Regions from separate parts of the Plantactinospora sp. B5E13 genome, predicted to be linked through region 2. Evidence: riboswitches for the same ligand, from Rfam matches in the RefSeq annotation. Region 2 holds a riboswitch; the other holds the start of a gene.
The links. Region 2 has a riboswitch for S-adenosylmethionine ahead of thrC (threonine synthase). Riboswitches for the same ligand answer to the same signal wherever they lie in the genome.

Region 1 (15,751 bases), on a different contig from region 2:
ACCTTCGCGGTGGTCGACCGGGTACGTCGGGTGCTGGCCACCGCGTACGCGGTCGAGCAGCGGCTGGGCCGGACCAACAGCCTGGCCCTGGTGTCCGCACTCGCCGACATCCGGGCCCAGCTCTCCGCCCTGGTGCACCGGGGTTTTGTCACCCAGACCGGGTACGCCCGCCTCGCCGACCTGCCGCGTTACCTCACCGCCATCGAGCGCCGCCTCGACCGGTTGCCGCAGAACCCGGGGCGGGACCGGGAGCAGCAGGCCCGGATAGCCCAGGTCCAGAAGGAGTACCAGGAGATGCTGGCCGCCCTCCCCCCGGCCCGCCGGAACGAGGAGGCGGTCCGGGAGATCCGCTGGATGATCGAGGAACTGCGGGTCAACGTCTTCGCCCAGGCGCTCGGTACGCCGTACCCGATCTCGGAGCAGCGGATCTACCGGGCGATGGACCTGGCCGAGGGCCGCTGACCCGCACCACCCGCGCGGGTCCGGACGGGCGGCGCGACGCCGGAGATTGACGTATCGAAATTGGTTCCCTTAGGCTGGGCAGGTCGGCGGCGGTAAGCGCTTTCCATTTCCCCGTTCCTCCAGTCCGGGAGCGCCCGTATGAGACGCCACCGCACGACCGTCCTCGCCCTGCTCGCGATCGTGACCCTGTTGCTGGGCACGGCGCCCGTCCCCGCCTCGGCCGCACCCCGGTTCCGGGTCCTGGTCTTCTCCAAGACGACGAACTTCTACCACGACTCGATTCCGGCCGGCATCGCCGCGATCCAGCGGCTCGGCGCCGAGCACAACTTCGAGGTCGAGGCGACCACCGACGCGGCCGCCTTCACCGACGCCAACCTCGGCCGCTTCGACGCGCTGGTCTTCAACAACACCAACTCCACCCCGGAGTCCGGTGACCTGCTCGACGCGGCGCAGCGGGTCGCGTTGCAGAACTTCGTCCGGGCCGGTGGCGGCTGGGTCGGGCTGCACGCCGCCTCGGCCAGCGAACGCGACTGGGCCTGGTACGAGGGCCTGGTCGGCACCATCTTCGACTTCCATCCCGACTTCTCCGCCACCGGCGGCACGTACCCCGGTCGGATCAAGGTGCTGGACGACGCGCACCCGTCCACGAAGGACCTGCCGGAGCTGTGGGAGCGCGGCGAGGAGTGGTACAACTGGCGCACCAACCCGACCGGGAAGGTGCACACCCTCGCCCAGGTCAAGGTCCGGGACGGCATCCCCGGGCTGGACGAGGGGCACGACCACGCGTACTCGTGGTGCCAGAACTACGACGGCGGCCGGTCCTGGTTCACCGCCGGCGGGCACGCCGGCTCCGCCTTCGCCGAGCCGGCGTTCCTGACCCACCTGCGCGGCGGCATCGAGTGGGCGGCCGGCGCCGTGCCGGGCGACTGCGGCGCCACCCGGACCGGCGACTTCCAGCGGGTGCCGTTGGTTACCGAGGACCTGGCCGACCCGTTCGAGCTGGCGGTGGCACCGGACCGGCGGGTCTTCTACATCCAGCGGACCGGCGCGGTCAAGGTCATCGACCAGGAGACACTGGCCGTCCGTACGCTTGTCGACTTCGCCTACACCCCGACCCAGACCAGCCAGTCCGACGGGCTGCTCGGGCTGACCCTGGACAACAACTTCGCCACCAACAACTGGCTCTACCTGCTCTGGTCGGACAAGACCGCCAACCAGCTCAACCTGTCCCGGTTCACGGTCGCGGGCGACACGATCAGCATGGGCAGCGAGCGGCGACTGCTGACCATCCCCACCTACCGGGGCGAGGGCCGGGCCAACTCGCACATGGGCGGCTCGTTGGCCATGGACCGGCACGGCAACCTCTACGCCGGCATCGGGGACAACACCGATCCCTTCGAGTCCGGCGGCTTCACCCCGATCGACGAGCGGGCCGGCCGGCGGGCCTGGGACGCGCAGGCCACCTCCGGGAACACCAACGACCTGCGGGGCAAGATCCTGCGAATCACCCCCCGCGCCGACGGGACGTACGCGGTGCCGGCCGGTAACCTCTTCGCCCCCGGTACGGCCCGGACCCGGCCGGAGATCTACGCGATGGGGATGCGCAACCCGTTCCGGATCACCGTCGACCCGCTCACCGACGCGCTGCTGGTCGCCGACTACGGGCCGGACGCCCGGGCCGCCAACCCGAACCGGGGGCCGGAGGGGACGGTGGAGTTCAACCGGATCACCAGTGCCGGCAACTACGGCTGGCCGTACTGCACCGGCGACAACGTGCCGTTCAACGACTACAACTTCGCCACCTCGACGCCGGGGCCGAAGTTCGACTGCGGCGCCCTGGTCAACAACTCGCCGAACAACACCGGGCTGACCAACCTGCCGGCGGCCCGCCCGGCACTGGTCTGGTACGCCTACTCGGCCTCGGCCGCCTTCCCCGAGCTGGGCACCGGCGGCGGCGGGCCGATGAGCGGCCCGGTCTACGACTACGACCCGGCCAACCCCAGACCGACGAAGTTCCCGGAGTACTACGAGGGCAAGTGGATCGTCTACGAACTGACCCGGCAGTGGTGGAAGACGCTGTCGATCCACGACACGGCGCAGACCTTCGCCGACCCGCGCTTCGGTCCGACCCGGGTCGGCGACCTCCAGTCGATCAACGGGATCTTCGGTGACATGAGCTGGATCCAGCCCTTCGAGGCCGAGTTCGGCCAGGACGGCTCGCTCTACGTGATCGACTTCGGGGTCGGTAGCGGCAGTGGCCGGGGCGGCAGCAACGAGGGCGCCGGGATCTACCGGATCGACTACGTGGCGAACGGCCGGCCGCCGGTGGCGAAGGTGGGCGTGGACCGCGACAGCGGCCCGGGACCGCTGACGGTGCGGTTCTCCAGTACCGGCTCCGCCTCCGCCGACGGCACGCCGATCACGTACGCCTGGGACCTCGACGGGGACGGCGACACCGACTCGACGGCGACGAACCCGACGTACACGTACTCCGAGCGGGGTCAGTTCACCGCCCGGCTGACCGTGACCAGCGCCCGTGGGCTCAGCTCGGTGGCGACCGCGCAGATCACGGTCGGCAACACCCGGCCGGCGGTGGCGTTGAGCGTGCCGAACGGCGGCTTCTTCGACTTCGGCGACCAGATCCCGTACGCGGTGACGGTCACCGACCCGGAGGAGAGCGGCATCGCCTGCGACCGGGTGGTCACCCAGACCCACCTCGGCCACGACAGCCACAGCCACCCGATGGACAACTACCTCGGCTGCTCGGGCACGGTCACCACGGAGGCGAACGGTGGGGACGGACACGGGCCCGGCCAGAACCTCTACACGGTGCTGACCGCCCAGTACACCGACGGCGGCGCGGCCGGCGGGGTGCTGGCGCTGGTCGGCTCGGTCTGGCACGAGTTGCAGCCGAAGAACAGGGAGGCGGAGCACTTCGACGCCGCCCAGGGGATCCAGGTGCTGGAGCGGACGACCGCCCGGGCCGGCCGGCGGGTCGGCGACGTCGACCACGGCGAGTGGATCAGCTTCGGTCCGGTGAACCTGACCGGGATCGGCTCGGTCACCGCCGCGGTCAGCTCGGGCAGCACCGGCGGCACCGTCGAGTTCCGGGCCGACTCGCCGACCGGGCAGCTGCTCGGCACGATGCCGGTCGGCAGCACCGGCGGCTGGGACAACGTGGTCTCGCCGACGGTCAACCTGGCCAACCCGGGCGGGACGTTCACCCTCTACCTGGTCTTCGTCAACCCGGCGCAGGCCGGCGGCACACCCGACCTGCTCTCCCTGGACTGGCTGCGCTTCAACGGCGCGGGGGTGAAACGGGAGACCGGCGGGACGGTCTCGGTCACCGCGAACCCCCGGACCGGGACGGCGCCGCTGTCGGTGGCGTTCACCGGTACGGCCACCCCGGCGGCCGGGCGGACCATCACCGACCGGGCCTGGGACTTCGGTGACAACACCCCGGTCGTGCACGGCACCTCGGCCACCCACTCGTACGCCCGGCCGGGTACCTACACGGCCCGGCTGACGGTCACCGACAGCGCCGGAGCCACGATGTCGAGTCATCTGACCATCACGGTCCGCTAGGTCTGAACGGTCCGGAGGGCACCTTCCTGCCGCCCGGGCGGTAGCCGGTGGCACGGAAGGGGCCCTCCCGGCCAGGCGGCCGGGCGAAGCGTGGCAAGGATTACAGCGCCAACCGCGCTGACCAGTTGGAACGTCGGGCCACCGGCTGCGTAGACTCTGCACCGGCCATCCAGAGCGACCGAGAGACCTGGCTCGTCGACGTCGCAGCAACCCCCCACCACGGGTGCGGGTGCTACCGCCAGGACCGATGGAGGTTCGCAGTGCCTACCACCCGGGCCGAGCGGTCGAGCCGGCTCCATGTCACCTGGCACCGGTGGCGTCGACATGTCGACCTGTGCCGGATCAGCACCATGCTCTGTCGCGGTCACGCCTGACCCCGCCCGCCGGTCGGCGGATCTCCGACCATCTGATTGATCCCCTCGAGGCGGTTGACCTCGACGCTGCGGCACGCCCACGACCGGTGCACGGTCGCGGGCCGCGCGTCCGTGTCGGCGTCGCCCGCCGGATATTTCCTGGAGTTTCCACACAATGCGCCTCAACACCCTGACCACCCGCCTGCTCTCCGGGGTCGCCGCCGTCGCGTTGCTCGGTGCGGTCGCGGCCTGCGGCGGAGGTTCCGCCGACAGCGCCGACAACCCGTACGACCTGCTGCAACCGGGCACGCTGCGGGTCGGCACGCTGACCGACGCGCCGCCGAACGTCTTCCTCAAGGACGGGAAGTTCACCGGTTTCGACAACGACCTGATGACCGCCGTGGCGCAGAGGCTGGGCCTGAAGGTCGAGTTCGTCGGCACCGAGTTCTCCGCACTGCTCGCCCAGGTCAACAACCACAAGTTCGACGCCGGCTCGTCCTCGATCACCATCACCGAGGCGCGGAAGAAGACCGTCGACTTCACCAACGGCTACGACTTCGGCTACTTCGGACTCGACGTACCGGCCGGCTCGCCGATCAGGAGCTTCGCCGAACTGAAGGGCAAGCGGGTCGTGGTGGTGCAGGGCACCGTCCAGGACGACTACGCCACCGCCGAAGGGCTCGACCCGGTCCGGGTGCCGGACTACAACGGCGCGATCAACCAACTCAAGGCCAAGACCGCCGACGCCTGGATCGCCCCGGCCGAGATCGGTGAGAAGTCCGCGCAGGACAGTGGCGGGAAGATCGTACTGGCCGAGAAGCAGCTCAGCTCGGCGCCGACCGCGTTCGCGGTGGCCAAGGGGAACGACCCGCTGCGCGAGGCCCTGAACAAGGCGCTCGACGAGGTGGTCCAGGACGGCACCTGGACCCGCCTCCAGGACCAGTACTACCCGGGTCGGCCGATCCCGGAGACCTTCAAGCCGGGCAGCGGCACCGTGACCTTCCCACCGGTGCAGGCCGGCGCTGGCAGCACGCCGAGCGGCGCCCCGACCGCGCCGGCCAGCCCGACCGGTACGCCGGCGGCCTGACCCTCCACAGGAGACGAGCGAGCAGAGACAGGTGGAGCGATGGAGACGCTGAGGACGTTGTGGGAGACGTTCTTCGACCTGGAGTCGATGCGCGAGGCGCTACCCGAGATGCTCACGGTCGGGCTGCGTAACACGCTGCTGCTGGCGCTCGTCTCCGCGATCCTGGGGACCCTGCTCGGCATGCTGCTGGCCGTCGCCGGCCTGGCCCGGACCCGATGGTTGCGCTGGCCGGCACGGATCTACACGGATGTGTTCCGGGGGCTGCCGGCCGCGGTCACCATCCTGCTGATCGGGGTCGGGTTGGCCCCCCTCGGGCTCGCCTGGTGGGGACCCAACCCGTACCCGCTCGGCATCCTGGCCCTGTCGCTGATCGCGGCGGCGTACATCGGGGAGATCTTCCGGTCCGGCATCCAGAGCGTGGAGGCCAGCCAGCTGGAGGCGACCCGGGCCCTGGGGCTGTCACACGCCGCCGCGATGCGTCTGGTCATCATCCCGCAGGGCGTACGCCGGGTCCTGCCGGCCTGGGTCAACCAGCTGATCGCCCTGATCAAGGACTCCAGCCTGGTCTACTTCCTCGGCCTGGTGGCCAGCCAGCGGGAGCTGTTCCGGATCGGCCAGGACTACGCCGCGAACACCGGAAACGAGTCGGCGCTGCTGCTCGCCGGCCTGTGCTACCTGGCCATCACGGTGCCGCTGACCCACCTCGTGAACTGGGTCGACCGGCGGTTGCGCGACGGTCGGGCCGCCGGGCCGGAGCCCGAGGATCCGCTGGCGCCGGCCGGCGAGACCCCACTGCCCACGTCGACGGAGGGAGGCCCCCATGTCCGACGGTGACCGAGCCGAGCCGTCGACGGACCGGGTCGGCGACAACCGGACCGTGGCGGTGACCGACCTGACGTCGCCGGCCGTCTCGTCCGACCCGGCCGCCGGCCGGGTCTTCGAGTCGGTGAGCGTCGCCACCCGGGACGTCCACCTGGCGTTCGGACGCAATCCGGTGCTGCGCGGCGTCGACCTGGAGGTCGGCCGCGGCGAGACCGCGTGTGTGATCGGCCCGTCCGGTTCCGGGAAGTCGACCCTGCTCCGGACCATCAACCGGTTGTTGGAGCCGGACCGTGGTGACGTGCTGCTCGACGGGCAGAGCGTGCTCTCCGGCGACCCGGACGAGTTGCGCCAGCGGATCGGCATGGTGTTCCAGCAGTTCAACCTCTTCCCGCACATGACCGTACGGCGCAACGTGACCCTGGCCCTCCGACAGCTCAAGGGCCTCTCCCGGGACGAGGCCGACGAGGTGGCACTGCGCCAGCTCGACCTGGTCGGCCTACGGCACAAGGCGGACGTACGACCGGGCCGGCTCTCCGGCGGTCAGCAGCAGCGGGTGGCGATCGCCCGGGCCCTGGCGATGTCACCCCGGGTGATGCTCTTCGACGAGGCGACGTCGGCGCTCGATCCGGAACTGGTCAAGGGGGTGCTGTCGCTGATGGCCGACCTGGCCGGACAGGGCATGACCATGGTCGTGGTGACCCACGAGATGGGGTTCGCCCGGCAGGTCGCCGACCAGGTCGTCTTCATGGACCAGGGCCGGGTGGTCGAGGCCGGCCCACCGGCCGAACTCTTCGCGGCGCCACGCAGTCCCCGGCTCCGGCAGTTCCTCTCCCAGGTGCTCTGACGGTCCTCCCCCGGGTGCGCTGACGGCGGTCTCCCGCGCGGGTACGGCGACGACGAACCGTCGGCCCTCCGGGTAGGACCGCCGCCGGTGTGGATTCCGACGATCCGGTCCTCGTCTTCCTCGCCTCCGCGACCCCGCCCCACCAGGCGGTCGCGCTGCGGATCGAGGGAGCACCACCGGCCCAGTGGCAGGCGACCGTGCTCTACGACTCCGCCGAGACCGTCACCGTCTCCCTGGCCGGGCTGAACACGGTCGACCTCCTCGCCCGACTGCGCCGGCTCCGGGTGCCGGCCGAGATGGTCTACCGGGAGATCCGCGACCTCGGGATCGACTGGGATCCCGAGCAGGAGGTACGGCAGCGTTCCGAGGCGGACATGGCCGACTGGCGGAAGCGGGATCACGAGCACCGGGAACAGCTCAAACGCGAGTTCCTGCGCCGGCAGGCCGAGGACTGACCGGAAGCCGGGACGGGGTCGCCCCCGAGCACGGCGGGCGGCCGTGGGCGGTCATGGACGTGCTCCCGACGCGTGGCGCCTCGGGAGCACGTCCGCCGGTGCCGGTCGGGTCAGCCGCCGTTGATCACAAAGGTCGATCCCGGTTCGACCACGATGTTGCCGGTGGCCGAGTTGGTGATGGTCACGTTCGTCAGGGTCGCGCTGCCCCGGGCGCCGCCCATCGCGAGGATGCCCGCGCCGTTGTTGGACCGGTCGATCCGGACGTTGCTGATCACCACCCCCGGCATGTTGCCGCCACCGGTCTTGAACTGGATGCCGTCGTACGTCGAGTCGTGGATCTCGGTGTCCCTGATGGTGACCCCGACGATGTCCCGGGTCGCCGGGAAGAGTGTGATCGCACCAAACTCCTGGTCCTCGTTCCAGAAGGCCCCGCCGGTGCGGTAGAGGGCGTTGTTCGCGATCAGTGTCTGCCCGGAGAACGGCAGCGGGCTGTGGTCGGTCGCCAACATGATGCCCGGGTAGTTCATCGTGTCGTAGATCAGGTTGTTCTCGATCGAGTTGCCGTAACCGCCGTAGATCGCGATGCCGTTCGCCCGCCACGGCAACTGGACGGTGTTGTTGACGAAGTGGTTGTCGTGGGCGATGTCGACGGACTGGTCCTTGACGTACGGGTTGGCCCAGACCGCGAGCGCGTCGTCACCGGTGGTCCGGAAGGACGAGTTGAAAACCCGCGAGTTGCGGGTGCCGTTGCTGAAGTTGATGCCGTCGGCGTACGTGTTGCGGATCCGCATGCCGGTGAACTCCAGCCCGTCACCGGGTCCCCACAGCTCGGGGATGTTGTCGAAGTCGCGACCGACCCAGGCGCCGACGTTGGCGTGCTCGATCCAGACGTTGCTGATCCTGGTGTTGCGGCCGAACCGTCCGTTGAGCCCGACGCCGCCCTCGGCACCGCCGGGTCCGCCCCGGATCCGGCCGGAGCCGAAGATCGCGATGTCCGAGATCTGGGTGTTGTCGTCGATGTCGAAGCCGAAGTTGCCCTCGTGCGGGTGGTTGATGCCACCGACCACCAGGTGCGGCTCGGTCAGCGTGTAGAGCTGGGAGTGCCACATCCCGGCGCCCCGGATGGTGACGTTGCGGATGCCGACCTGGTTGTGCTGTCCCCGGTTCAACGGGTCGTCGGTCAGGATCTTCTGTTCCTGCCGCCACTGCCCGGCCGGGATCCAGACGCAGCCGATCACCCCGTTCTGGTCGTCGGTCACCGCCCGCTGGATGGCCGCCGTGTCGTCGATGCCGTCGCCCGGCACCGCGCCGTACGCGGTGATCGAGGTGCAGCCGGCCGGTTGGTCCGCCGCCGGCGCCACCTGCTCCAGGTCGACCAGGTCGATGATGTGGAAGGCGGCCGTGTCGGACGCGTCCCGCTGCAGCCGGAACCGGGTGCCGGCCGGGTACGTCTGGGACAGCAGCGCCTGGGACTCGTCGAAGAGCCGTCGGGCGTCGCTCTGCGGGGTGTTGGTCAGTCCTTCCGGCTCATCGGTGTTGCCGTAGAGCCAGCTGTGCCGGGACGAGAACGTCAGCTTCCGGACGAAGGTGTCGTTGACGTAGAGGCTGATGGTGGCCTCGGTGCCGCCGCCGCCCGGCGCGTCGGGGATCGAGTTGCGGACCACGATGGCGTTCGCCGGGTTGGTCGAGGTGACCTCGACGAACTGTCCGGTGCCGGTGAGCCGTACCGACCTGCGGCCGGAGGACTCGGTGGCGAAGTTGGTGTGTCCGAAGGTCCGCAGCGGGTCGGCCTCCAGCAGGGTGCCCTGGTAACGCCCGTCCTCGGCCTCGTACGACACCCACGGGACGGCCGCGCCGCGACCGACGACGATCGACCGCGTACCGATGTTGTTGCCCTCGTTGGTCTCGGCGACGACGTTTGTCGCGTCGGCGGTGGCGGTGATGGTGGCGCCGCCGCTGGTCGCCGTCCAGCTGCCGCTGATCGGCACCTGGGCGGTGGCCCCGGCGGGGATCGACGGGGTGCTGGTGTTCAGGGTGGTGCCGCCGACCACGAGCCGGGTGACGGTGGTCGCGCCGGTCGCGGTGGTGCCCCGGTTGTGCACCGCCACCGTGAAGGTGACGGTCGCGCCGACGGCCGGGTTCGTCGGGTTGACGGTGATGCCGGAAACCTGCAGGTCGGGCCCGGGCGCCTGGGCGACGACCAGCGGCGAGGTGGTGGTGAGGCTGTTGTTGCCGTTGTCCTGCTCGATCACCGTGTCCGTCGGGTCGACCACCACCGCGACCGGGTAGCTGCCCTGCGGCCGGGTACCGACCTGGTGGGTGACGGTGGCCGAGGCGCCGGCCGCCAGCCCGGCGACCGGCGCGCTGCCGACAACCGTGCCGCCGAGACTGAAGTTGACCGTGGTCGCGGCGGCGGCCGCCGAGCCGGTGTTGCGGACCGTGGCCGCCAGCGTGATCGGGGTCGTCTCGGTCGGCGCCGTCGGCGTCCAGGTCGCCGCGGTGACCACCAGGTCCGGGTTGGCCGCCGGGGTGCCGCAGACCTCCAGCTCGGCCACCTGTCCGGACGGTGCGCCGGTGTTGCTGTTGAACCGCAACTGCACGGCGGCGGTGGTCGCGGTGACCGGGATCGACACCACGTTGCTGCCCTGGACGAACTGGTGGTTCGCCGCCGAGACCAGGTTGGTGAAGGTGCCCGAGGCCTGGTCACGGCCGAGGATCTGGAAGTTCTGGGTACGGGTGCCCCACGCCGGGTCCGGGTTCAGCTTGACGTTGACCCCGGTGACCGCGTGGTTCGCGCCGAGGGCGACGGTCAGGGACTGCGGGAAGCCGGCGGCTCCCTCCCAGTACGTGTCCAGTGCCCCGTCGTTGGCCTTTTCCGGGGTGTAGACGAAGGTGGAGCCGGTCGCCGTCATCGGCTTGCCCCGGGCGACGTTCTGACATCCCGGCTGTTGGCTGCCGGTACGGGTGACGGTGTTGCCGGGCGCGGAGAGGTTGCCCGCGACGTCGCGGGCCCGTACCTGGTAGGAGACCGTCGTCGAGAGCGGCGGGTTGTCCTCGAAGGTGGTCACCGCGCCGACCGTCTGCAGCAGCGCGCCGTTGCGGTGGATGTCGTACCCGGCGAGGCCGCTGCCGCCGGTGTTGTCGGTCGAGGCGCCCCAGCTCAGCCGGATCGTCGTACCCGACTGGGTGTAGGAGAGGGTGCCGGGCACGCTGGGCGGGGTGGTGTCGGTGGGGCCGCCGCTGGGCCCGTACACCTCCAGTTCGGAGAGTTGCCCGGCCGGCCATCCGCTGTTGGCGCTGATGCTGACCCGGACGTGGCGGGTGGTGGTCGCGGTGAAGCTGACCGTCACCGAGTTTCCGTCGACCGCCGGGTTGAAGGTGTACGTCCGCGAGCCGACCAGGTCGGTGAAGGACGATCCGTTGGTGCTGCCCTGCACGCTCAGGGTCTGGGTCCGGGTGCCCCAGCCGGAGGTCGGCAGCCGCAGCACGACTCGGTCGACGGTGACCGAAGAGCCGAGGTCGACCTGTAGCCAGCCCGGGAAGGCGTGGTTGACGCTCTCCCAGTAGCTGCCCTGGTCGCCGTCGACCGCCCGGGACGGGGCGTAGACGTCGGCGTGACCACTGGCCTGGGTGGGTCGTCCCTGGGCGAGGTTGCCCTCGGCGAGGATCCGGACCGGCCGGTCGGCCGGCAGGTCCGGTCGGGCGGCGGCGGGGGTGGCTGGTGCCGACAGCCCGACGGTGGCGACCACGGTGGCCGCGACGACCGTCGCCACCCCCGGGACACGTCTGGATCGTCTCATCGCTGTTCCTTCCGGAGCGGACGGTGCCCGGGGTGGTGGTCCCACGAGCGCAGGCGGATCTACCCCGATGGGATGCCATCGGGGTAGAAGTTGCGGCTGTTAGTCAGAAAAAGAGCAGAGGTTTGTTTAGTTCTTGCGGCGGGTTGTCCAGAGGTTACCGACCTGCTACCAGAGCGTCAATACGTCCAACCTGGTCGATGACCGGAGCGGTACAGTCCAGCGGTGATCTTCCACATCGCCGAGGCGGCGGACTGGACGGCGGCCCAGGCCAGCGGGGACTACCGGGTCTCGACCCGGGGCCGCACCCTCGCCGAGGAGGGCTTCGTCCACGCCGCCCGCCGGGACCAGGTCCTCGGGGTCGCCGAGGCGTTCTACGCCGACGCCGGCCCGCTACTCCTGTTGGGCATCGACCCGACCCGGCTCTCCGCACCGGTACGCGACGACGAGGTGGCGCCGGGTGTGGTCTTTCCGCACATCTACGGACCGATCAACCTGGATGCCGTGGTGGCCGTGACGCCGCTCGTCCGTGGCGCCGACGGCACCTACACCCTGCCGTCGCCCTGACCACCACTCAGGAGCACTGACCTGCGCATTCTCACCGGCCGGACGAGAACGATCGAGACATGCAGCGACGATGATGGATGAAGACGTCACCGACTGCGTACACTGCGGCACGTGGCGGGGCAGATAACAGACGGGCCACGGCGGGGACGCCGACGGGGAGAACCGACCGTGGCGAGCATCGCCGAACTGGCCGGGGTGTCGAAGCCGACCGTGTCCAAGGTGCTCAACGGCCGGTCCGGGGTGGCGTTGGAAACCCGGCGACGGGTGGAGGCGCTGCTCCGCGAGCACGGCTACCGGCGCCCGGACAAGACACCGGCCAGCGCCACCCTGGAGGTGGTCTTCTACGGCCTGGAGAGTCACCTGGCGATCCAGATCATGCGCGGGGTGGAACAGGTCGCCCGACGGCACGAGCTGGCGGTCGGGTTCATCGAGGCGAACGGCCGCACCGCGCCGGGCCGGTCCTGGGCGGAGCAGCTGCTGGCCCGCCACCCGGTCGGGGTGATCGCCGCGTTCTCCCGGTTCACACCCGAGCAGCACGCCCAGCTCGCCGCCAGCGGGATACCGCTGGTGGCCCTCGACCCCACCGGCGAACCGATGCACACCATCCCGTCGGTCGGCGCGACGAACTGGAGCGGCGGCATCGCCGCCACCCGTCACCTGCTCGACCTCGGCCACCGCCGGATCGCGGTGATCAGCGGGCCACCCGACTACGTGGCCGCCCGGGCCCGGTTGGAGGGGTGCCGGGCGGCGATGGAGATCGCCGGGCTGCGGCTCGACGAGCGGCTGGTCCGCAGCGGCCGGTTCTTCTTCGAACGCGGCCGCGACTTCGGTCTCGAACTGCTCCACCTGGCGGACCCGCCGACCGCCGTGGTCTGCGGCAACGACCTGCAGGCCCTCGGCCTGTACGCGGCGGCCGCGCAACTCGGCCTGCGGATTCCGCAGGACCTCAGCGTGGTCGGCTTCGACGACATCGACAACACCCGCTGGTGCTCGCCGCCGCTGACCACCGTCCGGCAGCCGCTCGCCGAGATGGGCGCCACCGCCGCCGAGATGGTGCTCGCGGTGGCCGCGGGTGAGCCGCTCCTCCAGCACCGGGTCGAACTCAGCACCACCCTGGTCGTACGCGAGAGCACCGCACCGCCGGCCCGCACCTGACGTCGCCCCCGCCCCGGCTCTGGTACCACCGCCCGATCCGGTCAGGCGTATCTGATGTCCAGGTGGTCGAACCGCCCGTCCCGGAACCGCTCCCCGATCCCCTTCCGGAACGGGTTGCCGCAGTTGGTGAGGCTGAGGTGGGACAGTTTCCGGCACTCCAGCAACGCCTCGACGTGGGTGATCCGCTTGCTGTTCAGGATGGTGAGTTCCACCAACTCGGGCAGTTCCCGGAAGACCCGGCAGTCGATCTCGGCCCGGAGTCCGTTCAGTCGCAGCGCGCGCAGGGTCGGGAGGGTGGCGAGGCGGGCGACCGGGAAACGGGTCCCGGTGCCGCCGATCTCCATGGCCCGCAGCGGAGCGGTGATGTGCGCGAAGACGTCCACGTTCCCGAGGTGGGCCAGTTCCAGGTGACGTAGCGTCGGCAGGTCCCGGATCTGCCGGAGCACCTCGTCATCACCGAGGGCGGTGTACAGGAACTCGAGCGGGGGCAGCGGGTCGAGGATCTGGGCGAGGGGCGGTACGGGACTGGAGTTGACGAACATGACCGCGCGGAGTCCGGGAAGGACGGCATCGGCGGCCAGCGGCGCCTCCGGGACCGGCGAGAGGTGGTCGTGGCTGATCACGAGGGTGGGCAGGCCGGCCGGCACGCCGGTCGGGGTCAGCAGGGGCACCAGCGGCGTCGGCAGGTGCAGCGCGGCGAGGTTCCCCAGGTCGGGCAGGAACGCCGGCAGCCTCGGCCTCCGCAACTGTGCCCGGGACGGGCGCAGGTGCAGGGACCGCACCCGGGCCGCCTCCTCCGGCGTCATCGTGCCACCCCAGGGGATCCGTACCCCGCCGTCGTCCGTGTAGTCGTAGCACTCGGTGACGTTGCCGACGCAGTAGCGTCCGTCCCCGACCGGCGGACGGAGGTACCGGTACCGGCTCGCGGCGAATCCGTCGGCCGGTTCGTTCCCACTCATCGCGGGTCCCCGTCCCCCATCCCGCTCTCAGTTCCCGAACTGCCGCTCGACCAGGGCCAGCAGCGCGGCGTGGGTCTCCTGGTCCGCCGCCACCAGCAGCCCGCCGGCACCGGTGTGCACCGGCTGCCCCCGCAGGCCGGTCACCACGCAGCCGGCCGCCCGGCACAGGGCGATGCCGCTGGCGAAGTGCACGCTGTCCCGCAGGTCGCCGTCGGTCACGTACGCCGCCCGCCGCCCGGCCGCGACCCAGGCGACGGCGAGGGTGGTGGAGAGCACCCGGGGAAGGAAACGCTCGGCGAAGCCCTCGTCCGCCAGCAGTCGTACGGCCCGGAAACTCGGAAACGGCGGGTCGAGGTTGACGTCCACCAGCCGGGACCCACCGGACGGGAGCAGTTTCTCGTCCACCCCGTCCCGACGGACGTACGCCTGGTCGCCGTCGGTCCAGAACACCTCGCGGGCGAAGGGGTCGGCGCTGGCCGCGGCCGTGACGTCGGTTCCGGTGCGCAACGCGACGTTGACCGCGACCAGCGGGGTCCGGGCGGCGAAGTTCAGCGTGCCGCAGAGCGGGTCGACGAGCCAGGTCCGGTCGGCATCGCCGGCGCCGCTCCGTCCACTCTCCTCACCCAGCACGGCGTCGTCCGGACGGGCGGATCGGAGCAGGTCGAGGATGGCCTGCTCCGCCTCCAGGTCGGCGGCGGTGGCGAAATCCCCCGCGGACTTCTCGACGCGCTCCAGTTCGGCGCCGTAACGGGACCGGACGATCTCGGCACCCGCCTCCGCCGCCGCGACGGCCAGCATGGGATCAGTGAGCGACATGACTGGACGATACCGACGGATCTCCGCCCCGCCCGATCCGGTGTCGCCCGCGCCGCTACCGCCAGGTAGCGGTGTCGGGGTCGATGCCATGGGCGCGCGCAGCGGCGTCGATACTCCGCCGGAACCACGTTGCCAGGCCGGCGCGGATGCCGTCGTAGTGGGCGGCGAATCCCGGATCGGCCTCGAACATCCGGCCCAGACAGACCTGCATCTGCCGGGTGAGGGGAAAGTACGAGGCGAAGATCTCGCGGTGCCGCTCGACGAGTTGGTTCGCCGCTGGACTGCCAGGGATGACCCCGGCGTCCATCGCGTCCCCGAGCACACGCTCGAGGTCGGCGACCGCATCGGCGATCGCCTGCCATTCCTCCGGACCGCGGGAGGCTGCGCGTTCGACGTACTGCTGCCACTGCGTCGTGCCTCCGTAGCGCTGCCGGGCCTGGGCGGGCCAGTCCGGGTTCCATCGGGGGCCGAAGATCGCGGCCTGCTGCTCGACGGTGAGCAGCAGGCCGCGCTCGTGGGCGTCGATCATCCGGTCCAGTCCGATGCCGAGCTGCTGGAGGCGGTCGATCCGTTCGGTCACCTGGGCGCGCTGGGCGCGCAGTGCGTCGGGCACGTCCGCAGCCGAGTCGTCCAGGATGGCCCGGATCCGGTCCAGGCCGAGGCCGAGCTCCCGGTAGACGACGATGCGGTGCAGGCGTTCCAGATCGTCGGCGGTGTAGAGCCGGTATCCGCCGGTCGTACGCAGCGACGGTCGCGCCAGACCGATGTCGTCCCAGTGGTGCAGCGCGCGGACCGTCACGCCCAGCCGCGCCGAGACCTGACCGACGGTCAGGCCGTCGGCGTCGGTGA
Region 2 (15,751 bases):
GGCATGTGGTGGATGACCACCACCCCGCCGCGCGGTTCCGACCCGAGCGGCTGGGCCAGGTACGCCTCGATCTCGTCGCCGTCCGCCCCGGTGATCCGGACCGTTCCGGCCTGCATCGTGTCCTGCACGTCGTGCTCCCGTCTGTCCCACCGGGATGGTCCGATGCGTCCCCCGGCGTGATCGTTAGCCTAGGGCAACGATCTGGGTTCCGCCCGGCGGAACCCCTGGCCAGACGGTTTCCGGCACAGTCGCCCACGTGCCCAGGTGCCGCCGTTCTTTGTCGGACTGTGCGCAGTCCGTTCCGTCCGCCGCCCCCCGCCCGTAGTCTGCGCTGGCGAAGGCGCGGCCGTAGCCGTCCGCCGCGCCGCCGCCGCGCCGGGAATGGACCAGCAGCCGAGGGGGCAGCGTTGAGCAGCGGGTCGGCGACCACCGGACGCCACACGTCACGGCGGATCAACCGGTTCCTGTCCGAGGCCCGGCTCGGTTGGGTCGACGCCCGGCTGATGGTCCTGATGCCGGGGCGGGAACGGGCGCTGCGGTTCCTCGCGGTGCTGCTCTTCGCGCAGCGGGCGAGCTACGTGGTGCCGGCGTTCGTCGGGATGACCACGTCGGCGGAGCGCTACCACAGTCCGGCGCTCAACGTGACCCTGCTGGTCCTGATGCTCTCCTGGAACGTGGCACTCGGCGTCCGGGTGTGGCGCCGGGGCTGGTTCAGCCGGGCCGACGTGCTGGTGGACGTGGCGGTGGCCGTCCTGCTCCTGGTCGTGGTCAACGCCAACATCCGGGGCGGCTACGAGTTGACCGCGGCGAACTGGGCCGGCAAGTTCGCCCTCGGTACGGCGGCACTGGTCGGCGCCGTACTGGCGCTGCGGGAGGTGTTCGTCGGGCTGGCGGTGCTCCTGGTGACCGCGGTGGCGGCCGCCGCCGTGCAGATCGGCGGGCTGCCGCCGTGGGAGTCCGGCTTTGTCAACCACGTGAACTCGAGCATCTTCTTCGCGCTGATGCTGCACTTCATGCGCCGGTTCCTCGGTGCCCAGGCGAGCGCGGTCGACGAGGCGACCCAACACAGACTGGCGGCGGAGACCGCGACGGCGGCGAACGCGGCCCGGTACGCCGAGCGTCTGCACCACTACCGGCGGCTGCACGACACGGCGCTGGCCACCCTGACCGCGATCGCCCGGGGCGGGCTGGACCACCGGGCCGTCGAGGTCCGGCGGCGGTGCGCCCGGGAGGCCGACTACATCCGGCAGTTGCTGACCGAGGACCAGGCGGAATCGGTGACCACGCTCGGTGCGACCCTGGCCGAGGTGGTCGCCGACGCGGGCGCCCTGGACCTGCGGGTGCACCTGCGGTCGGTGCCGGTCCCCGCCCAGGTGCCCCGGCACGTGGTGGAGGCGATCCGGGACGCGACCCGGGAGGCGTTGAACAACGTCGCCCGGCACTCCGGCACCCGCGAGGCGTGGCTCACCGTCGACTGGCACGACGAGGTGCTCGCGGTACGGGTGGTGGACCGTGGGGTTGGCTTCGACTCGGAGCGGGCCGGCCCGGGGTTCGGGTTGCGCCGGTCGATCGAGGGGCGGATCCGGGAGATCGGCGGCGAGCTGCGGCTCTTCTCCGAGCCGGGGCAGGGCACCTGCGTCGAGCTGCTCTGGTCCGAGCACGGTCCACAGGGACTCGATCCCGATCCGGCGTTCGACGAGCCGGTGGTCAGCCCGGGGCCGGGCGTGGAGCCCAGGTCGGGTGTGGAGCCCAGGTCGGGGGCCGGATCGCCCACGACGGGATCAAGCCTGACCGCCCAGAGTGGGTGATCCGGCCCCCGACCCGTCCGCCCCTGACCCGTCCGCCCCTGACCCGGGCCCACTCCGCTCCGACCAGCGCAGCCCGTCCTCGCGTACCCGGTCGGCGAGGTCGAGTTTGGTGTACGTCGGCCGGCCCACCTCGTGGTACTTCGCCTTGACCCGGTCCAGGTAGCCTCGCGCGGTGGCGGGCTGGATGCCGACCTTGCGGGCCGCCGCGTTCAGGGTCATCCCCGACGCGTACGCGACGAGCACCGCCCGTTCCTGCGGGGCGAGCCGGGGCCGGTCCGGGCGGGTGTCGGACGACCAGGCGAAGGCGAGTTCGGGGGAGTGCGCGACCTCGCCCCGGGCGACGGTACGGATCGCCTCGGCGAGCGTCGGCAGGTCGTGGTCCTTGGTCAGATATCCGGACGCCCCGGCCCGCATCACGTCGACCCCGTGCACGGCGTGCGGTACGACGCTTACGACCAGCACCGCCCGACCGGTCGCGACGAGCCGGTGGACGTTGTCGACCGGTGCGGAACCGTCGGCCAGGAGCAGGTCCAGGACCACCACGTCGGCGGGTTCCCGTTCGGCGGCGAGCAGTCGGTCGACGGTCGGGGCCGCGCACTTGAGCCGCAGGTCGGGGGCGGATCCGAGCCAGGCGGCGACACCGTCCAGCAGCATCCGGTCGTCGTCGACGACCGAGACGGATATCAACGACACTCGCTGGCACCTCACCCTCGGCGGCGATCGCGACGTCGGGATCGATGGATGGCGGGAACCGGATCCTAGACCGGTGAGGATGTCTCGTCAAGACAACACTTCTGCACTCTGGTACCAGTTGACCACGGTGCGTGACCATCGCCCCGGAGTCCGGGGGAACATCACGCGGAACCGGCCGGCCGGTGGTCCGACCGGCGGGCGGAGTGGGGAGGCACCTGGTGAACGGGACGACGGTCGGATTCGTGGAACTCGTCCGCGCGGCGGTGGCCGCGGGTCGCCCGGCCCGGGTGCCGGTCACCGGGGCCAGCATGCTGCCGGCACTGCGGTCCGGCGTGGTCCTTGTCGAACCGGTTCACTGGGGCGAACTGCGCCCCGGCGACGTGGTCGCGTACGAACACGAGCGGAACATCGTCGTACGCCGGCTGGTCGCGCAGCTCGGCGACCGGCTGCTCACCGCCGGCGACAACCTTCCGCTGTACGACCCGCCGGTGCCCCGCCACGCCCTGGTCGGTCGGGTGTCCGGGGTTCCGGACGAGCCGCCGTCCGGGCTGCCCGACGGGCTGTCCGGGAGGCTCGGCCCACGGGGCGGCTGCGGTGGCCGCCGGCCGGTGCCACCGCTGCGGAGCGTCACGCTCTGGTTGGCCGGTGCGGCGGCCCGGACGATCGAGGAACGGGACCACCCGGCGCCGGAGACCGGGGTGCTCGACGGGGTGCTCCGGGTGCGCCACCTGGCGGACCGCACCCTCGACCCCGAGCGGTTGGCCCGGGCCGTCCACGCCCTGCCGGGCACGACCGTCGGCATCTCCGCCACCGCGGTACGGGGGGTGGCCGGACTGCGGACCGGGCTGACGGATCCGGGACCGCGTGCGACGGCAGGCCTGGACATCGTGCTCGGCTGCCGGTACGCGCCGCTGTCGGCGCCGCACCCCCGACCCGACCGGGAACCGCCAGCCACCGCTGCCGTCGACCCCGCTGCCGGCGGTCCGGTGGCGGACCGGTGGCAGCAGGGCGAGCCGCTCCTGCCGGCCGACGCGGTACGGCACCACCTGCGGGTCGGCCCGCCGCTGTGCGACATCCCGGCCCCGGTGGCGGTCCGTGCCGTCCTCGCCGCCTTCGGCGTCGGTGTGCCGTACGCACTGGCGGCCGTTCCGGCGATCACGCCGGTCGCCCTACCGGCGAGGGCCCGCTGACCGGGATCTAGCTCACAGGGCCAGCCGACCCGGGACACGGGGCGGGGTGGACCCGTAGACTGAGCCGACAACTTCATACCTCATCCAGAGGGGCTGAGGGATACGGCCCGTTGACGCCCCGGCAACCACTTCGCTGTCTCGATGACGAGGCCCCGCGAGGCAGGTGCCAATTCCGTCCCCGCCGCGTGGTGCGGCGCAGGGAAAGATGAGAGGACGGCCTCGACATGACGTCGATCATCGACGCGACCCACGCCCAGACCTCCCCGGTGGCCCCGAACCCCGCCCGTGTCCTGGTCTGTCGCGGCTGCGGCACCGAGTACCCGCTCGTCGCGCAGCACGCCTGTTACGAGTGTTTCGGCCCGCTGGAGGTCGGCTACGACCAGGCCCTGCTGGCCCGGGTCACCCGTGCGCAGATCGAGGCCGGCCCGGACAACCTCTGGCGGTACGCCGCCCTGCTGCCGACCGGTCAGGACCCGAGCACCCGGGTCACCCTCGACCCGGGCATGACCCCGCTGGTGCCGGCCCTCGGTCTCGCCGCCGAGCTGGGCATCCGGGCCCCGCTGTGGGTCAAGGACGACAGCGCGAACCCCACCCACTCGTTCAAGGACCGGGTGGTGTCGGTGGCGTTGACCGCCGCCCGGGGACTCGGCTTCACCCGGTTCGCCTGCGCGTCGACCGGCAACCTGGCGAACTCGGTGGCCGCGCACGCCGCCCGGGCCGGCGTACCGTCGATCGTCTTCATCCCGAGCGACCTGGAACAGGGCAAGGTGGTCACCACCGCGGTCTACGGCGGTGACCTGGTCGCGATCGACGGCTCGTACGACGACGTCAACCGGCTCTGCGGCGAACTGGTCGAGACCGACGAGTTCGAGGACACCGCGTTCGTCAACGTCAACGTCCGGCCCTACTACGCGGAGGGTTCGAAGACCCTCGGGTACGAGGTGGCCGAGCAGCTCGGCTGGCGGATCCCCGAGCAGGTGGTGATCCCGATGGCCAGCGGTGAGCTGCTCACCAAGGTCGACAAGGCGTTCAGCGAGCTGGTCGAGATCGGACTGGTCGAGGCGCCGGCGAAGGGGTGGAAGGTCTTCGGTGCCCAGTCGGCCGGCTGCAACCCGATCGCCACCGCCCTGCACGCCGGCACCGACGAGATCACCCCGGTCCGGCCGACCGGTATCGCGAAGTCGCTCAACATCGGCGACCCGGCCGCCGGCCTCTACGCCCTGGAGGCGGTACGCCGTACCGGGGGCTGGATGGAGTACGTCGACGACGACGAGATCCGGGCCGGGATCCGGCTGCTGGCCCGGACCACCGGCGTCTTCGCGGAGACCGCCGGTGGGGTCACTGTCGCGGTGTTGAAGAAGCTTGTGGAGAACGGTCGACTCGACCCCGACGCGGAGACCGTCGTCTACAACACCGGCGAGGGCCTCAAGACCCTGGACGCGGTCGCCGGTCAGGTCGGGCCGACGTACCGGGTCAAGCCGTCGCTGCGCGCGGTGCGCGACGCGGGTCTGCTGGGCTGATTTCCAGAAAACTCGGCTGATTCCCAAAAATCTTGCGCCACGTGTCCGTGTGGCGACCGAGCAGATGCACGTGCAACTTGCAGGTGAGATCCGTTCGGTCGCCCCGGAACGTCTCCGACAACCCCTGACGGATGCGGTGTGTAGCTGCCGTTTTGCCGCAGGTGACGAAAACACTCCGCCAGGGACTTGACGGCTGCATCTGCAGGACGCAAGATGCTCCGTGCGGGAGGGCGCTTCGCCGTAGACTTTCTAAGCTCTTACGACCCAGCGCCGGAGGCGTTGTGCGGGCGTCCCTCCCGACCAAATCTTTGTCTACCGGTTGACGCCGGCGATCGATCGCCGCCAACCGGTGTTTTCTGTTCAACGACGCTCCGGTCGCCGGGTAACGGCGATAATCGGTCGCGATCTCGGCGCCGCTTCGGCACCCTCGGTTCATGGACATCGTGGTCAGCGCCTTCGACCCGCACGACGACACCGCCGTCGAGCAGGCGTACCGGATCCAGACCGAGGTCTGGGCGGACCAGCAGCCCGACGCGCCGCCGTACTGTCGTCAGCGTTTCGTCGGCGGACTGCGGCATCCGATGCCGGGCGACGAGCAGCGGCACATGCTGGCGTACCTCGACGGCGTGGCCGTCGGCTACCTGGAGATCCGGCTGCCGCAGTTGGAGAACCGGGAGAACGCCCAGGTGACCCTCTCGGTGCTGCCGGCGTACCGGCGGCGCGGGGTCGGCCGCGCGCTCTACGACCACGCCGTCCGCCTCGTCCGCGCCCTCGGTCGCAAGCGTCTGCTCGGCGAGGTGTTCACAATGAACCCGGACGGCGCCGCGACAAGCGCCGGTGACGCCTTCGCCGCCGGGCTGGGGGCGCACGCCGCGCTCACCGACATCCGTCGTCGACTCGACCTGACCCGGCTCGACGAGCCGGAACTCGACCGGCTGTTGGCCGCGAGCCGGGCCCGCGCGGACGGCTACACGACGGTCTTCTGGACCGGTCGGACCCCGGACGAGTATCTCGCCGACGTCGCCTACCTGGACAGTCGGCTGATCGAGGACGCCCCGCTCGGCGACGTGACCTGGGAACCGCCGGTGCCGGACGCCACCCGGATCCAACAGGCGGAGGACGCCCTGATCGCCCGGGGCTCCCACTGGTACAACTGCGGCACCCGGCACGACGCCACCGGCCGGCTGGTCGCCTGGACGGCGATCAACATGAGCGCCAGCTCCGACACACACGCCTTCCAGTCGATCACGCTGGTCGAGCCGCGCCACCGGGGTCACCGGCTGGGCACCCTCGTCAAGATCGAAAATCTCCGGTACGTCATGGCGCAGCAGCCGGCACTGCGGATCATCGACACCCACAACGCCGCGACGAACAGCTACATGATCTCCATCAACGAGGCCCTGGGCTTCCGCGCGGTCGGCGGCCTGACCAGCTGGCAGGTGACCCTGTAGGTGCCGTCGCCCCGGTGACCTGCCCGATCCTCCGGGCAGGTCGGCGCGGGTCGCAGGCTGGGCCGGGGCGGGCGGCTGCGGCATGATGACGGGATGACGGAGACCCCGCACCCGCTCTTCACCCGGCACGCCGACACCCTGGAGCGTGCGCTGACCGCCATCACCGAACGCGGCTACTGGTCGGCCTATCCCGAGTCGCCCAGCCCCCGGGTGTACGGCGAGACCGCCGCCGCCGACGGCGAGGCCGCGTTCCGCGCGTACCTGGCCGGGAAGTTCCCGCTCGACCAGCCCGGCACCGTCGACTGGGTGACCACCGAGACGAGCCCGTTCGGCATCGAACTCGGCGTGCAGTACCCGCACGCCGACGCCGAGACCCTGCTCGCCGCCGCCGCGACCGCGCTGCCCGGCTGGCGGAACGCCGGCCCGCAGACCCGGGTCGGGGTCTGCCTGGAGATCCTCGCCCGGCTGCACGCGCACATCTTCGAACTCGCGAACGCGGTCCACGCGACCAGCGGCCAGGCCTTCGTGATGGCCTTCCAGGCCGGCGGGGCACACGCCCTGGACCGGGCGCTGGAGTCGCTCGCGTACGCGTACCGGGAGATGACCCGGCACCCGGCGGCCGCGACCTGGGAAAAGCCGGCCAAGGGCGAGCCGCTGCGGATGGCCAAGACGTTCCACGTGGCGCCGCGCGGGGTGGCGCTCGCCATCGGCTGCAACACGTTCCCGACCTGGAACACCTACCCGGGTCTGTTCGCCTCGCTGGTCACCGGCAACCCGGTGGTGGTCAAGCCGCATCCCCGGGCCGTGCTGCCGCTCGCCATCACCGTCCGGTACGCCCGCGAGGTGCTGGCCGAGGCGGGCTTCGACCCGAACCTGGTGTTGCTCGCCGCCGAGGCGCCCAACGAGCGGCTCGCCTCCACCCTCGCGCTCCGCCCCGAGGTGCGGATCATCGACTACACCGGCTCCACCGAGTACGGCGACTGGCTGGAGGCGAACGCCCGGCAGGCCGTCGTCTACACCGAGAAGGCCGGGGTCAACACGATCGTGGTCGACTCCACCGACGACTTCGCCGGCATGTGCCGCAACATCGGCTTCTCGCTGGTGCTCTACAGCGGACAGATGTGCACCACCCCGCAGAACATCCTGGTGCCGGCCGCCGGCATCAACACCGACCAGGGGCACAAGAGCTTCGACGAGGTCGCCGCCGGGATCGCCGGGGTGGTCGGCAAGCTCACCGGAGACCCGGCCCGGGCGGTCGAGCTGACCGGCGCGGTGGTCAACGACGGCGTACTGGCCCGGCTCGACGAGGTTGCCGGGGTCGGCGAGGTGGTGCTCGCCTCCCGGACGGTCGACCACCCGACGTACCCGGGCGCGGTGGTCCGTACCCCGCTGATCGTGAAGCTCGGCGCGGACGCCGTGTCGACGTACGGGCGGGAGTGGTTCGGCCCGATCTCGTTCGTGATCGCCACCGACTCGACCGACCACAGCCTGGCCCTGTTCCGGCAGACTGTCGGTGAGCGGGGCGCGCTGACCGCCGCCGTCTACGCCACCGACGAGGCGGTACTCGACGCCGCCGAGACCGCCGCCATCGAGTCCGGTGTGCACCTGTCCTGCAACCTCACCGGCGGCGTCTTCGTCAACCAGTCGGCGGCCTTCTCCGACTTCCACGGCAGCGGCGCCAACCCGGCGGCGAACGCCGCCCTCACCGACGGCGCCTACGTCGCCAGCCGCTTCCGGATCGTCCAGTCCCGCCGCTGAGCGGCGAGGAAGGCCCCTTCCCGCCTCGGGAAGGGGCCCCTCCTGGCCGGCGCCGGTGGTGGCGTGCGGGTCAGGCGGCCCGGGACATCTGGAGTTCGCGCAGGGCCGGCACGGTCGGGTGCGGCACGCGTACGCCGGTGTCGACAAAACCGAGCCGCTGGTACGCCCGTACCGCCCGGTTGTTGCCGACCACGACCTCCAGCAACAGTTCGGGCCGTCCGACCGCCCGGGACCAGTCCGCCACCGCGTCGACCAGGGCGGCGAGCAGACCGGTGCCCCGCCAGGCCGGGGTGAGGTAGACGGCGAAGACGACCGTACGCCCGGGTTGGCCGGGTGCGGCCTGGCCGCCGGCGTGCCCGACCAGCCGGCCGTCGACCTCGGCGACGAAGGCGGCACTGCGGTGCCCGGTCGCCATGGTCGCGATCCGGGCCGCGTACTCGGCGTGTGACCGGGCCGCCGCGTCGGCGAGGGTCTCCAGGAAGGCCAGCGGCGAGTCGGCGAGCATCTCCAGTCGGAGTGCCCGCATCCGGGCGGCGTCGGTGAGCCGGATCCGACGTACCGTCGGCGGCCCCGGCGGGTGCGGGAGCGCGCTGGTCGGCAGCGGTGGTTCGGCGGGGCCGTCGGGCGGTGGGCCGGCGGCGGTTTCCGGAGCGGGAGCCGACACGTCGGTCATGGTCGCACGTCGTAGTCGGGAGCATTTCGACGGGTCACCGCCGGGGTGCCGGGGCGGTCAGGTGGGCGGTGACCTGCGCAGCGACGGTCGCCGATAGCCGGGCGGGTGGTGTCGGGCGTCCGGTACCCGGCTCGCTGACCGTTTTGGACTAGTGCGCTGCCGCCCGACCTTGGTGTACGGTGCGGATTCGGCCGCTTGATTTGTTCGATCCGTCAAGGGGAGTGACAGATTCGGCGGTCCCGGCAGGCGTACGTCGACGTCGGGCTTGGTCAGCCCCGGCGCGAAGTAAGGAAGTGCACCGTGGCGCAGGGCACCGTGAAGTGGTTCAACAGCGAAAAGGGCTACGGCTTCATCGCGGTTGACGGCGGGCAGGACGTTTTTGTCCACTTCTCCGCGATCCAGATGGACGGTTACAAGGCACTCGACGACGGTCAGCGCGTCGAGTTCGAGATCGCCCAGGGCCAGAAGGGCCCGCAGGCGGAGCAGGTCCGGGTCATCGCCTGAGCCGGCGGGCCGCGGTCGTTTCCGTTCACCGGGCAACCCCGGAGCCCCGGCCCGTTGACTCACGCTCTCTCCTGGCAAGCCCTGACCTGCGGGAAACCCGGGTCAGGGCTTGATCTGACGCGCCAGCGGCACGGCTGCCGGACGCCGCGCCCGGTGACTCGACCAGATCTGTGATCCGGTGGGGCCGGCTGCGCTGGTGATCCGACCCGTGTCGGCGGATTCCGGCGCGACATCGTGTTCATTCGCGGTATTTCCGGGTGGCCCGGCGGGTCGTGTCCCGAGCCGGTTGTCCGCGATCTCCGCGGGACCGGGACGTCCGATCGCGGCGCCCTCGGTCGCCGATCGCGGGATGCCCGACGGGCGGCAGGACGGACCGGCCGGTGTCCGTTGTTGATCTTTCGGTCCCGGCTCGACCGGGCACGTCGACCCCGCCACCCCGGTCGCCGGTCGGCTCCCGTCGCCCCGTCGCCCCGACGTCCTCGCCGGGGGTGGGTCCCCCTGCCTCGTTCCGCCCGCCTGCCGGCCTGCGGCGGGCCGTCGCGGCGGTCCTCCGGTCCGGTCCACTCGCTTGCACTCGGCATGGGAGAGTGCTAAACAAGTGATTGGCACTCGCGCGTCGCGAGTGCCAGAGGTCGGGGCGGTAGGGCCACGGTCGCGGGTTCGTCGTACGGGCACGCGGCACATGGCCGGTCGTCGCGGGCTGTCCGGCCCGGCCAACGGACGTCACTGTCGCACAGTGCGACGGAGTTGACCAGGCGCTTCAGCGCCGGGGACGGCCCCGTCCGCCAGTGCCGTAGTGACGTCCGAAGGTGCGTAACCAGGCGGCAGGTCGGAGCCGACGAGACTCCGGCGGCCGTGAGTGTCCAGGAGGACAACGCCGTATGGCCAAGATGATCGCGTTCGACGAAGAGGCGCGCCGCGGCCTCGAGCGGGGCATGAACACCCTCGCCGACGCCGTGAAGGTGACGCTGGGCCCCAAGGGCCGCAACGTCGTGCTCGAGAAGAAGTGGGGCGCCCCCACCATCACCAACGATGGTGTGAGCATCGCCAAGGAGATCGAGCTCGAGGACCCGTACGAGAAGATCGGCGCCGAGCTGGTCAAGGAGGTCGCCAAGAAGACCGACGACGTGGCCGGTGACGGCACGACGACGGCGACCGTCCTCGCCCAGGCGCTGGTCCGCGAGGGCCTGCGCAACGTCGCGGCCGGCGCGAACCCGATGGCCCTCAAGCGGGGCATCGAGGCCGCGGTCGCGAACGTCTCGGAGGAGCTGAGCAAGCTCGCCAAGGACATCGAGACCAAGGAGCAGATCGCCTCCACCGCCTCCATCTCCGCTGGTGACACCAGCGTCGGCGAGATCATCGCCGAGGCGATGGACAAGGTCGGCAAGGAAGGCGTCATCACCGTCGAGGAGAGCAACACCTTCGGGCTCGAGCTGGAGCTGACCGAGGGTATGCGCTTCGACAAGGGCTACATCTCGGGGTACTTCATGACCGACCCCGACCGGATGGAGGCCGTTCTCGACGACCCGTACATCCTGATCGTCAACAACAAGATCTCGACGGTCAAGGACCTGCTGCCGATCCTCGAGAAGGTCATGCAGTCGGGTAAGCCGCTGGCCATCATCGCCGAGGACGTCGAGGGCGAGGCCCTCGCGACCCTGGTCGTGAACAAGGTCCGGGGCACCTTCAAGTCCGTCGCCGTGAAGGCGCCGGGCTTCGGTGACCGCCGCAAGGCCATGCTGGGCGACATCGCCATCCTGACCGGCGGCCAGCCGATCAGCGAGGAGGTCGGCCTCAAGCTCGACGCCGTCGGCCTCGACATGCTGGGCCGCGCCCGCAAGGTCGTGGTGACCAAGGACGAGACCACCATCGTCGACGGTGCCGGCGACGCCGACCAGATCCAGGGCCGGGTCAACCAGATCCGGGCCGAGATCGAGAAGAGCGACTCCGACTACGACCGTGAGAAGCTGCAGGAGCGCCTGGCCAAGCTGGCCGGCGGTGTTGCGGTGATCAAGGTCGGCGCGGCCACCGAGGTCGAGCTGAAGGAGCGCAAGCACCGCATCGAGGACGCCGTGCGTAACGCGAAGGCGGCCGTCGAGGAGGGCATCGTCCCCGGTGGTGGCGTGGCGCTGGTGCAGGCCGGCAAGACCGCGTTCGACAAGCTGGACCTCGCCGGTGACGAGGCGACCGGCGCGCAGATCGTCAAGCTCGCGCTGGACGCTCCGCTGCGGCAGATCGCCGTCAACGCCGGCCTCGAGGGCGGCGTCGTGGTCGAGAAGGTGCGCAACCTGGAGGCCGGCCACGGCCTCAACGCCGCCAACGGCGAGTACGTCAACCTGCTCGAGGCGGGCATCATCGACCCCGCCAAGGTGACCCGGTCGGCGCTGCAGAACGCGTCGTCGATCGCGGCCCTGTTCCTGACCACCGAGGCTGTGGTGGCGGACAAGCCGGAGAAGAACCCGGCCCCGGCCGGTGCGCCGGGCGGCGGGGACATGGACTTCTGAGTCCAGACTCCACGTCGTGAGGGGCGGGCCGCGCGAGCGGTCCGCCCCTTCGTCGTACCCGGCGTTCGCCTGTGCCCCGCGGCATACCCGGCGGGTCGGCTGTCGTCAGCTCGGCAGCCGTCGCTGGTTCCGCCGCTTCGCCGCCCGGCTGAACGGTCTGCCGACCTCGACCGGGACCTCGACCGACTCCCGGTCGTCGACCGCCCCACGGGCCTGGGCCCCACCGAGGTCCCCTGGATCGTCCCCGGGTACCGCCGCGCCGGCACCGTCGACAGCGTCGTGCCGTCCGACGACGTCGTCCTGGCCGAGCCGGGGCACCGGGGTCTCGGCGGCGGGCAGGTCCGTCGGCGGATGCGCCACCGGACGCAACTTGTCCACCGGGTCGTCGTCATTCGCCATGAGTGCCTCCTCCCCGCAAACGGTAGGAGGTGACCGGCGGTGCGAATGGGTAAATGGCGGTTTGTAGGTACACATCCGTTATCAACCGTGCTCGGCTGATCAGAGCTGCTTGCGGTAGAGGAAGAACACCCGCTCGACGGTCGCCCCGGCAGCCCGGGAGTAGAACGGGACCGGCCCGACCCAGCCGATCTGGGCCCGACGGTGGCCCGCCGCGTACTGGTCGCGCAGACAGCGCCGCAGCAGCACACTGCCGATCCCCAGCCCCTCGGCGGCCGGCGCGGTCCCCATCGGCCCGAACCAGCTCGGCCGGGACGAGCCGTACGCGGCGAAACCGAGCAGTTCCGGCTCCCCACCCCCCTGCGGAGTACGGACGGCGAGGTGGCAGCCGGCGTCGTCCGGCCCGACCGAGTGCGCCAGTTCGGCGTCCCAACTGCCGCCGAAGGTGTCCCGGGCGAACCGGGTCAGTTCCGGCACGTCCGCCGGTCCGGCACGCCGTACCGTGACACCCTGGGCGGCCAGCCGCTGTTCGGCGGCGGCGGTGGAGCGCAGCGCCGGCGAGGACTCGTCGGAGAGGTCGGCGGTCATGTTCCAGGCCGTACCGTCCGGGGTGTAGCCGAGCGCCAGCGCGGTGCAGACCGCCGGGGTGTACCGGACGTCGATCCCCGGCCACGCGTAGTGCGGCGCGTTGCCGGCGATCCGTACCTGGGCGGCGCCGAGTCCGGCGAGCGCCGCCTCCACCGACCGCAGCAGCGCCCGGCCGATGCCCCGCCGCCGCCGGTCGGACCGGACGACGAACAGGTCGACGTGCCCGACGGCCGGGTCGCGGTACGCCAGCGAACCGAGCGCCGCGCCGACCACGGCACCGTCGGCCAGGGCGACCACCCCGGCGGTACGCCGCCGCTGCGCCGACCCGGGTGGTGGGGTGTCGTCCCGCAACCGGGCCACGATCTGGGCCGCCTCGGCGGCGTCCTCGGGCAGGTCCAGCGCGTCCGTGCAGAGCTGGACCACGGCCGGCACCTGGGCGTCGGTGAGCGCGACGATCGAGAACTCGGCTTCCATGATCGCCGACGATAGGTCATCGGTCGACCGACGTACAGGTTCGTCGGCGTCGCCGGTCGGAGTGCTCACCGCCCCTGGTCGAGCTGCTGGGCCGCCCGGACGGCGGCGTACGCGTCCACGATGCCGGCGCCGGAGATCCGTGCCGGCCCGCCGCACTCGTCCGCCGGCTGGCGGGAGCGGAACGTCGGGTCGACCGGTGCGGCGGTGTCGCGCAGGATCCGGCCGGTGGTCGCCAGGTCGCCGACCAGCGCGGGATTCGCCGACCACATCAGCGCGACGACCCCGGCCACGTGCGGGGCCGCCATCGACGTACCGCTCTGCGCGCCGTAGCCGCCGCCGGGCAGGGCGGACAGCACCTCGTCGCCGGGCGCGACCAGGTCCGGTTTCGCCGCCCCGCCCGGCGCCGGACCCCGGCTGGAGAAGAACGTGACCCGCCGGTTCCGGTCCGTCGCCCCGACGGTGAAGACCTCCGGGTACGGCGCGGGCGGATCGTCGAGCGATCCGCAGCCGGGACCGGTGTTGCCGGCGGCGGCGACGAAGAAGATGCCGGCGGAGGCGAGCGCGGCGGCGGCCGGCCGCAGCGTCTCCCGGGCACAGCCCTCGATCGGCGGACAGCCCCACGAGTTGGTCAACACCTGTGGCGCCCGTTCCGGCCGTCCGGCACTGAACGGGTCGGCGCCGGGCGGGTACGGCGCCAGCATGAACTGCAGGCAGTCCAGGTAGTCGGCCGGATTGCCGAGGTTGCGGTCCAGGTTGACGCAGCCCACCCAGCGGGCTCCCGGCGCCACCCCGACGTGCTGACCGCCGACCGCGGTGGCGAGGGTGTGCGTACCGTGACCGCCGTGGTCGACCGGGGCGCGGGTGCCGTTCCACGGGTCGTGCCACGAGTCGTCACCGCCCCGGAAACCGGCGGCCAGGGCCGGATGGGTTCCGTCCACCCCGGAGTCCGAACTGCCCACCACGACGCCCGTACCGTCGATGCCGAGCTCGGCCCGGACCCGGTCGGCGCCGATCGTCGTCAGGTTCCAACCCGGTGACGTCGGGGCCGGGTCGTCGCCGCGTGCCGGCCCGCCCCCGGCCGGCAATCGCCGCAGCCGCTGGCTGACCAGCACCCGGGCCACGTCCTCCCGGCGGGACAGCCAGGCCGCCACCGCCGGACCCCCGTCCGTCTCGATCGCGTTGACCAGGTAGTACGGCGTGTGGTTCAGCCGGAACCGGGTCAACTCCCGGCGCAGATCCGCCTGGGAGGACCGGGCGGTGTCGACCAGTCGGCGGTAGACCTCCCGACCCCGGGCCTCCCGGCCGGCCGGACCCGACGCACCCGCCACCCCGGTCAGGTCCGCCTGCTGGCGGAGCACCACGAAGAGCCGTTCACCGTGCCAGCCCGGGCTGCCGAGCCCGACGTACACCGCGCCGGCGCCGAGCAGCAGGACACCGGTCACCGCCACTGCCACCGGCCGGCGGGGCAGTGCCGCCGTGGACCGGCCGAAGCCGACGCCGTACCCGACGGCGAGCAGCACCGCGACGGCGAGCGAGCCGAGGGCGGCGATCGCGGCCCAGTACGGCACGTCGCGGGTGACCGCCAGCAGCAGGGTGATCTCCTCCGGGTCGACGAAGGCCAGTGGACCGATCGCGGCGATGCCGACAAGCCAGCCGCCGGCGGTGTCCGGCCGGACAGCCGCGCCGTCCGCCGATGACGGCGCGCCGGCGGACCGGGCCCGGCCGACCGCGTGCAGCGCGGCGAGCGCGAATCCGGTTGGTGGCAACACCAGGAGTACGGCGAGTTGGGTGCCGGACTGGCCGGTGCCGGCGGCGAGCAGGGCGAGCGCCACCCCGGCCACCAGCCCGCCGAGCAGGACGAGTCCGGTGCGGGAGCCGCCGGGTTCCGGCGCGAAGGCGGCCCAGAAGCCGGTGTGCAGGACGGTCGCGGCCAGCCAGCCGACCGTGGCGGCGGCGAGCAGGGCGAGCACGGTCTCCAGCGTGCCGCCCAGTGCGCCGACCCAGGCCCAGGGCAGCAGCAGGGCCAGTCCGGCGGCGGTCCCGAACAGGACCGCACCCAGCTCGGTACGGGTCCGAGCCGTGGCTGCCCCGAGCAGGGATGGCTGTACTCCCTGCCCGGCCGGGGACCCGTGGACCGGTTCGCGGGCCGACCTGTGGATTCCGCTGCCGAGCCGGCGGATCAGCACCGTGGC

Region 1: linked by a shared signal. The riboswitch ahead of ABGB05_RS14025 (ABC transporter substrate-binding protein) and the one ahead of thrC (threonine synthase) in region 2 are both predicted to bind S-adenosylmethionine.

The regions. Positions count from the first base shown of each region.
Region 1 covers NZ_JBDPLT010000012.1:136,976-152,726, reverse strand. The annotation lists gene hrpA (ATP-dependent RNA helicase HrpA) at 1-462, shown strand, start outside; gene ABGB05_RS14030 (ThuA domain-containing protein) at 601-4,047, shown strand; SAM riboswitch class I at 4,210-4,301, shown strand; gene ABGB05_RS14025 (ABC transporter substrate-binding protein) at 4,576-5,487, shown strand; gene ABGB05_RS14020 (amino acid ABC transporter permease) at 5,527-6,321, shown strand; gene ABGB05_RS14015 (amino acid ABC transporter ATP-binding protein) at 6,308-7,153, shown strand; gene ABGB05_RS14010 (hypothetical protein) at 7,243-7,608, shown strand; gene ABGB05_RS14005 (CARDB domain-containing protein) at 7,719-11,408, opposite strand; gene ABGB05_RS14000 (DUF952 domain-containing protein) at 11,631-11,972, shown strand; gene ABGB05_RS13995 (LacI family DNA-binding transcriptional regulator) at 12,141-13,127, shown strand; gene ABGB05_RS13990 (hypothetical protein) at 13,169-14,086, opposite strand; gene ABGB05_RS13985 (inositol monophosphatase family protein) at 14,114-14,902, opposite strand; gene ABGB05_RS13980 (MerR family transcriptional regulator) at 14,958-15,751, opposite strand, start outside.
Region 2 covers NZ_JBDPLT010000003.1:295,612-311,362, reverse strand. The annotation lists gene ABGB05_RS05155 (dienelactone hydrolase family protein) at 1-128, opposite strand, end outside; gene ABGB05_RS05150 (ATP-binding protein) at 408-1,808, shown strand; gene ABGB05_RS05145 (response regulator transcription factor) at 1,782-2,501, opposite strand; gene ABGB05_RS05140 (S26 family signal peptidase) at 2,720-3,691, shown strand; SAM riboswitch class I at 3,769-3,903, shown strand; gene thrC (threonine synthase) at 3,916-5,211, shown strand; gene ABGB05_RS05130 (GNAT family N-acetyltransferase) at 5,646-6,662, shown strand; gene paaN (phenylacetic acid degradation protein PaaN) at 6,756-8,420, shown strand; gene ABGB05_RS05120 (GNAT family N-acetyltransferase) at 8,491-9,093, opposite strand; gene ABGB05_RS05115 (cold-shock protein) at 9,394-9,597, shown strand; gene groL (chaperonin GroEL) at 10,479-12,101, shown strand; gene ABGB05_RS05105 (hypothetical protein) at 12,207-12,500, opposite strand; gene ABGB05_RS05100 (GNAT family N-acetyltransferase) at 12,600-13,559, opposite strand; gene ABGB05_RS05095 (S8 family serine peptidase) at 13,625-15,751, opposite strand, start outside.